Regions from separate parts of the Enterobacter sp. K510 genome, predicted to be linked through region 3. Evidence: predicted binding sites of a transcription regulator. Region 3 holds the regulator's gene; each other region holds the start of a gene.
What was found. Region 3 encodes PhoB, which activates phosphate uptake and scavenging genes when phosphate is short. Its sites were predicted from a motif close to CTGTCATAAAACTGNCNNAT; they were not measured.

Region 1: the regulator PhoB is predicted to act here: its motif matches at 846-865, upstream of glpT (glycerol-3-phosphate transporter).
Region 2: the regulator PhoB is predicted to act here: its motif matches at 1,525-1,544, upstream of rpoH (RNA polymerase sigma factor RpoH).

What each region holds. Positions count from the first base shown of each region.
Region 1 is NZ_JBNRLQ010000002.1:14,305-16,577, forward strand. It holds gene glpA (anaerobic glycerol-3-phosphate dehydrogenase subunit A) at 1-714, opposite strand, end outside; gene glpT (glycerol-3-phosphate transporter) at 977-2,273, shown strand, end outside.
Region 2 is NZ_JBNRLQ010000005.1:267,168-269,440, reverse strand. It holds gene ACQUTD_RS11000 (4-aminobutyrate--2-oxoglutarate transaminase) at 1-356, opposite strand, end outside; gene rpoH (RNA polymerase sigma factor RpoH) at 511-1,365, opposite strand; gene ftsX (permease-like cell division protein FtsX) at 1,633-2,273, opposite strand, start outside.
Region 3 is NZ_JBNRLQ010000003.1:382,201-384,473, reverse strand. It holds gene sbcD (exonuclease subunit SbcD) at 1-819, opposite strand, end outside; gene phoB (phosphate response regulator transcription factor PhoB) at 1,017-1,706, shown strand; gene phoR (phosphate regulon sensor histidine kinase PhoR) at 1,728-2,273, shown strand, end outside.

The DNA of each region.
Region 1 (2,273 bases), on a different contig from region 3:
GATGCGGTGATCAAGAATAAGCAGCGCGCCTTTCGCCGGGAACATGCGGATGCTCAGATCCGCATACTCTGCAATGCGCTGTCCCCAGATCCCGGCGGCGTTTACCACCACAGGCGCGTACAGGGACTGCACCGCCTGCGTTGAGGGATGGCGGATCTGCACGCCGTTCACCCGATCTTTATCCCGCAGCAGGCCGATCACTTCATGGCCGGTTAAGATAATCGCGCCGTGTTCGCGGGCGTCCAGCATGTTGGCGGCGGTCAGGCGAAAGGGATCGATGGTGCCGTCCGGCACCTGCACGGCGGCAATGAGCGCGGGATTCACGCAGGGTTCGATGCGCAGCGCTTCTTCCGCTGACAGGGGATGAGCGGCGATCCCGGCGCGGGTACAGGCGCTGATAAACTGTTGCTGCCAGTCCAGATCGTCTTCCGGCAGGGTAATGAACAGACCGCCGGTGGGTTCAATACAGTGGCGGGCGACCCGGCGCAGGATCTGGTTTTCGCTGATGCACTCCCGCGCCGATTCTTCATCCGTTACCGCATAGCGCGCGCCGCTGTGCAGCAGGCCGTGGTTGCGCCCGGTGGCGCCGGTGGCGATGTCGTGGCGTTCCAGCAGCACCACACGCAGCCCGCGCAGCGCACAGTCGCGGGCGATCCCCGCCCCGGTTGCGCCGCCGCCGATAATGATGACGTCGTACTCAGTCACGTCGCGCATTTTCGCTTCCCTCTTATCTTAATGACCCTTATTGCGCATTTAGCCACATTCCTTGTGTGGTTTGTTTGATTGCGCGCATATTCGCGCATAAAACGAAAGTAAAAGAACATTTGTTGCGTGAATTGAGCGCCTTGTCATATTTCTGTAACATTCGACGCGACTTTTCCTGCGTTAACGTCCAGTCTTCACTCGTCGCACGCTTTTGAGGCGGCGTGACGCTCGTTTTCACTCATTACAAAACAACACATGCCACGGAGGCTTTATGTTGAGCATCTTTAAACCTGCCGCGCATCAACCCCGGTTACCGGAGCAGCAGATCGATCCGTATTACCGGCGTTTACGCTGGCAGATTTTTATGGGCATTTTCTTCGGCTACGCGGCGTATTACCTGGTGCGGAAAAACTTTGCGCTGGCGATGCCGTTCCTGGTGGAGCAGGGCTTTTCCCGCGGCGATCTGGGCTTTGCGCTGTCAGGGATTTCCATTGCCTACGGCTTTTCCAAATTCATCATGGGATCGGTGTCGGATCGCTCGAATCCGCGCGTCTTCTTACCGGCGGGGCTGATCCTGGCCGCCGCCGTAATGCTGTTTATGGGCTTTGTGCCCTGGGCGACCTCCAGCATTGCCATTATGTTTGTGCTGCTGTTTTTATGCGGCTGGTTCCAGGGGATGGGCTGGCCGCCGTGCGGACGTACCATGGTGCACTGGTGGTCGCAGAAAGAGCGCGGCGGCATCGTGTCGGTGTGGAACTGCGCGCATAACGTCGGCGGCGGCATCCCGCCCTTGCTGTTCCTGCTCGGTATGGCGTGGTTTAACGACTGGAAAGCCGCGCTTTATATGCCGGCGTTCGCGGCTATCGTCGTGGCGTTCATAGCCTTTGCCCTGATGCGCGATACCCCGCAGTCCTGCGGATTACCGCCTATTGAGGAATATAAGAATGACTATCCGGATGATTACAGCGAAAAAACGGAAGAAGAGCTGACCGCGAAGCAGATCTTTATGCAGTATGTGCTGCCGAATAAATTGCTGTGGTATATCGCCATTGCGAACGTTTTTGTCTATTTGCTGCGCTACGGCATTCTCGACTGGTCGCCGACCTATCTGAAAGAGGTGAAACACTTCGCGCTGGATAAGTCGTCATGGGCTTACTTCCTGTATGAATATGCCGGTATTCCGGGCACGCTGCTGTGCGGCTGGATGTCGGATAAAGTGTTCAGGGGCAACCGTGGCGCGACCGGCGTATTCTTTATGACGCTGGTGACCATCGCCACCGTCGTGTACTGGCTGAACCCGCCGGGCAACCCGACGGTGGACATGATCTGCATGATCGTCATCGGCTTCCTGATTTACGGCCCGGTGATGCTGATTGGTCTGCATGCGCTGGAGCTGGCACCGAAAAAAGCGGCAGGGACGGCGGCAGGCTTTACCGGCCTGTTTGGTTATCTGGGCGGCTCGGTGGCGGCCAGCGCCATTGTCGGCTATACCGTCGATTTCTTCGGCTGGGACGGCGGCTTTATGGTGATGATTGGCGGTAGCGTCATCGCTGTGCTGCTGTTGCTGG
Region 2 (2,273 bases), on a different contig from region 3:
TTCACCGCGTTTTCCACCGCTTCCGCGCCGGTCGAGAAGAAGGCGGTTTTGGCAGGCCCTGCGACTGGCACGCGCGCGTTGATTTTTTCCGCCAGCGCGACGTAACTCTCATAGGGCACGATTTGATACGCCGTGTGCGTAAAGGCGTGCAGCTGTTTTTCCACGGCGGCCATCACTTTCGGATGACGATGCCCGGTATTAAGCACGGCAATGCCCGCGGCGAAATCGATCACCTCGTTGCCTTCCACGTCCCACAGCGTGGCGTTTTCGGCTTTATCCGCATAAAAATTACACATCACGCCAATGCCGCGCGGCGTGGCCTGTAAACGTCTTTCATTGAGTTCGTTATTTCTCACCCTGTCCCCCTGAGATGCCATTGTTTATATAATGCGCATCTGTAAGTGTTTGCCAGAGGGTAAAAAATCGCCAGAGCAGGCGTAAAAAAACAAAACCCCCGGACTTTCATCCAGGGGTCTTTGACGTCAAACCACAAAAAACGGTTTGCGGAGATCAGGCTTCGATGGCGATACGCAGTTTTTTCATGGCGTTCTTTTCCAGCTGGCGTACACGCTCAGCGGAAACACCATAGCGGTCGGCCAGTTCCTGCAATGTAGACTTGTTGTCTTCGTCCAGCCAGCGGGCGCGAATGATCGCCTGGCTACGCTCGTCGAGACCCTGCATCGCATCGGTCAGTTTGTTCGCGGCCTGCTCTTCCCAGTTATCGTCTTCAATGCCGTCGGCAAAGTTAGAGGTTTTATCCTGGAGATAGAGTACCGGCGCCATTGGCTGGCTGTCGGATTCATCGTCCGACGACATGTCAAAGGTCATGTCCTGGGCGGCCATACGGGATTCCATCTCACGCACGTCTTTACTGGAAACACCCAGCTCGCGGGCGACCATTTCCACTTCGTCCTGATTAAACCAGCCCAGACGCTGCTTGGTTTTACGCAGGTTAAAGAACAGCTTACGCTGCGCTTTAGTGGTGGCGACCTTCACAATACGCCAGTTACGCAGCACGTATTCGTGAATTTCGGCTTTGATCCAGTGCACGGCAAAAGAGACCAGACGCACACCCACTTCCGGATTGAAGCGGCGCACAGCTTTCATCAGGCCGATATTACCTTCCTGAATCAGGTCTGCCTGCGGAAGGCCATAGCCCGAGTAGTTACGAGCAATATGAACAACAAAGCGCAGGTGCGACAGGATCAGCGTTTTAGCTGCTTCCAGTGAACCCTGGTAATGCAGCTTTTCAGCAAGCTCCCGCTCTTCATCAGCCGTCAACATCGGCCATGCGTTCGCAGCCCGGATATAGGATTCCAGGTTACCAACAGGGGCTAAAGCTAAAGTTTGCATTTCTTTGGTCATTCAAATCCTCTCAATGTACTTCTTACTGGCGGCGGCTTGTCCCCTTCAGGCAACAAACATGCCAGCGCTTATGAGCAGCGAGAATATCATCCACACTTTTATCAGACAGTGATTTTATCCACAAGTTCCATGCAACGTTGTGAATAGATTACGCACAAAATGTGACATTACTATGATAAAGGCTAAGCAGGAGAAAAGAGAGATCAGGGACTCTTTCCCTGCTAACAGACATCCGATGCAGCAGGGAAAGAGTATATCAGAGAATTTTTAGTCGGGGGTAAAGTGACGTAAATGTTGCACCGTTGCCAGCCACGCGGCCAGCCAGCCAATCATTGAGCACACCAGCAGCAGTAATAAACACTCGTCAAATGAGAGGCCGCTTAGCTCAAACTGGGTGCCGAAAATCTTCGCCACTTCCGTCACCGCCGATGACAGCCGCATCACCAGGATCTCCGACAGAATGAGCGACAGGAATGCCCCGCTAAAGCCGAGCAGCGCCCCGCCGTAGAGGAACGGACGCAGGATAAAGCCATCCGTTGCGCCAATCAGTTTCTGCACGTTGATGCTGTCGCGACGGGAGAAAATGCTCAGACGCACGCTGTTACCGATGACGAGGAATACCGCCGCCACCATCAGAATGCCGATCATCACAGACACGCGGCCCACCAGCCCGGTGAGCGCCGCCAGACGCGCAAACCAGCTGTCGTCCATCCGCACTTCATCAATGCCGTTAATGCGGGTGATACGGTCGCGCAGGGTATTCAGCGATTCGGTATTCTGGAAGTCGATTTTCGGCACCACGACCGCCACAGCGGGCAGTGGGTTTTCTTCCAGCATATCCAGCGCGCCGCCAAAGCCTGACCAGTTGCGGAACTCGCCCAGTGCGTCTTCCCGCGACAGGTAGTTCA
Region 3 (2,273 bases):
CACCGTCAGCGGCGTCACCTCCGCCAGCCTGCCGTCGCTGAAGGTCACCAGGTTGACGCTTTTCGGCCTGCCGGTTTCATCAAAACTTAACGCGATGGGCGAGCCGCAATAACGGATATGTTCCTGACCGCCCACCAGCTGCGGACGGTGAATATGGCCGAGAGCAAGATAATCCACCGGCGGGAAGTTCTGTGCCGGGAAAGCGTCCAGCGTGCCGATATAAATGTCACGTACCGCGTCACTTTTGCTGGCTCCGACGGTGGTCAGATGGCCGCTGGCAATAACCGGCAGCCTCTGCTCCCCGCGCAGGGCACAGGCTTCTTCATACTGCTGCTGGTAATACGCTGTGATGCTGGTCAGCAAAAGCTGTTGTTTCTGGCTGCCCGATAACCCGGCCTGGCTTAACACGATGTCGCGCGGGCGTAAAAACGGCACCGGGCAGAACACCGCGCCCGGCGTGCCGTCCCGGCGTTTGAGCATAAAGGGCGCGCTGCCAGCGGTGGCGACCACAGTGGTATTTAAAAAGGCGAGAATTTCGCGGGATTCGTTAAGCGTGGCGACGGAATCGTGGTTACCCGCCAGCACCACCAGGTGACAGCCGGTTTGCTGCAAATTCACCACAAAGCGGTTGTAGAGTTCGCGGGCGTAGCTCGGCGGCGAGCCGGTATCAAAAATGTCGCCTGCGACAATAATCACATCCACCTGCTGTTCTTCCGCGGTTTTCAGCAGCCAGTCAAGAAAGGCGGCATGTTCAGCGGCCCGGCTTTTGCTGTAAAAGTTTTGACCCAGGTGCCAGTCAGAGGTGTGAAGAAGACGCATAACGATCCCATGGCAAAAAAGCGTGAAGCCGATTATAAACGTTAAGCGGCGTGAAGATAGTTATCGGTTTTTTCACGAGTGTCATAAAACAATGGCTTGAGTCATCAGGCAGTCATCATTTTCATAAATCTGTCATAAATCTGACGCATAATGCCACCGCAACATATACTGGCGACTTAATAAATACAGGGCAAATTATGGCGAGACGCATTCTGGTCGTGGAAGATGAAGCTCCAATTCGTGAAATGGTATGCTTTGTCCTCGAGCAAAACGGCTTCCAGCCTGTCGAAGCGGAAGATTATGACAGCGCGGTGAACCAGTTGAATGAACCCTGGCCCGATCTCATTTTGCTCGACTGGATGCTACCGGGCGGTTCCGGTATTCAGTTTATCAAACATGTGAAGCGTGAAGCCCTGACCCGTGATATTCCGGTGATGATGCTTACCGCCCGCGGCGAGGAAGAAGATCGCGTACGTGGTCTGGAAACCGGGGCGGATGATTACATCACCAAGCCGTTCTCGCCAAAAGAGCTGGTGGCGCGTATTAAAGCCGTGATGCGCCGCATCTCGCCGATGGCGGTGGAAGAGGTGATCGAAATGCAGGGCCTGAGCCTGGATCCCACTTCCCACCGCGTGATGACCGGCGAAAATCCCCTCGATATGGGGCCTACCGAATTTAAGCTATTACACTTCTTTATGACCCATCCGGAGCGTGTCTACAGCCGGGAACAGTTGCTGAACCATGTGTGGGGCACCAACGTTTACGTTGAAGATCGCACGGTTGACGTGCATATTCGCCGCCTGCGTAAAGCGCTGGAACATAGCGGCCACGATCGTATGGTACAGACCGTCCGCGGCACGGGTTATCGTTTTTCGACCCGTTTCTAACATCTGAAGGGAGTGTGACGCGTGCTGGAACGGCTGTCATGGAAAAGGCTGGTGCTGGAGCTGGTGCTGTGTTGCATCCCGGCGCTGGTGCTCGGCGCCATATTTGGTTATCTGCCGTGGTTTTTGCTGGCGGCCGTCACCGGATTACTGGTCTGGCATTTCTGGAACTTACTGCAACTCTCCTGGTGGCTCTGGGTGGACAGAAGCATGACGCCGCCGCCGGGCCACGGTAGCTGGGAGCCGCTGTTATACGGGCTGCACCAGATGCAGATGCGTAACAAAAAACGCCGTCGCGAACTGGGCAGCCTGATCAAACGCTTCCGCAGCGGCGCGGAGTCGCTGCCGGACGCCGTGGTGCTTACCACCGCAGAAGGCGTGATCTTCTGGTGTAACGGTCTGGCGCAGCAACTGCTGGGCCTGCGCTGGCCGGACGATAACGGCCAGAACATCCTTAACCTGCTGCGTTATCCCGAATTCACCCAGTACCTGAAGCGTCAGGAATTCCTTAAGCCCCTCAATCTGGTGCTGAATAATGGCCGCCATCTGGAAATTCGCGTCATGCCCTAC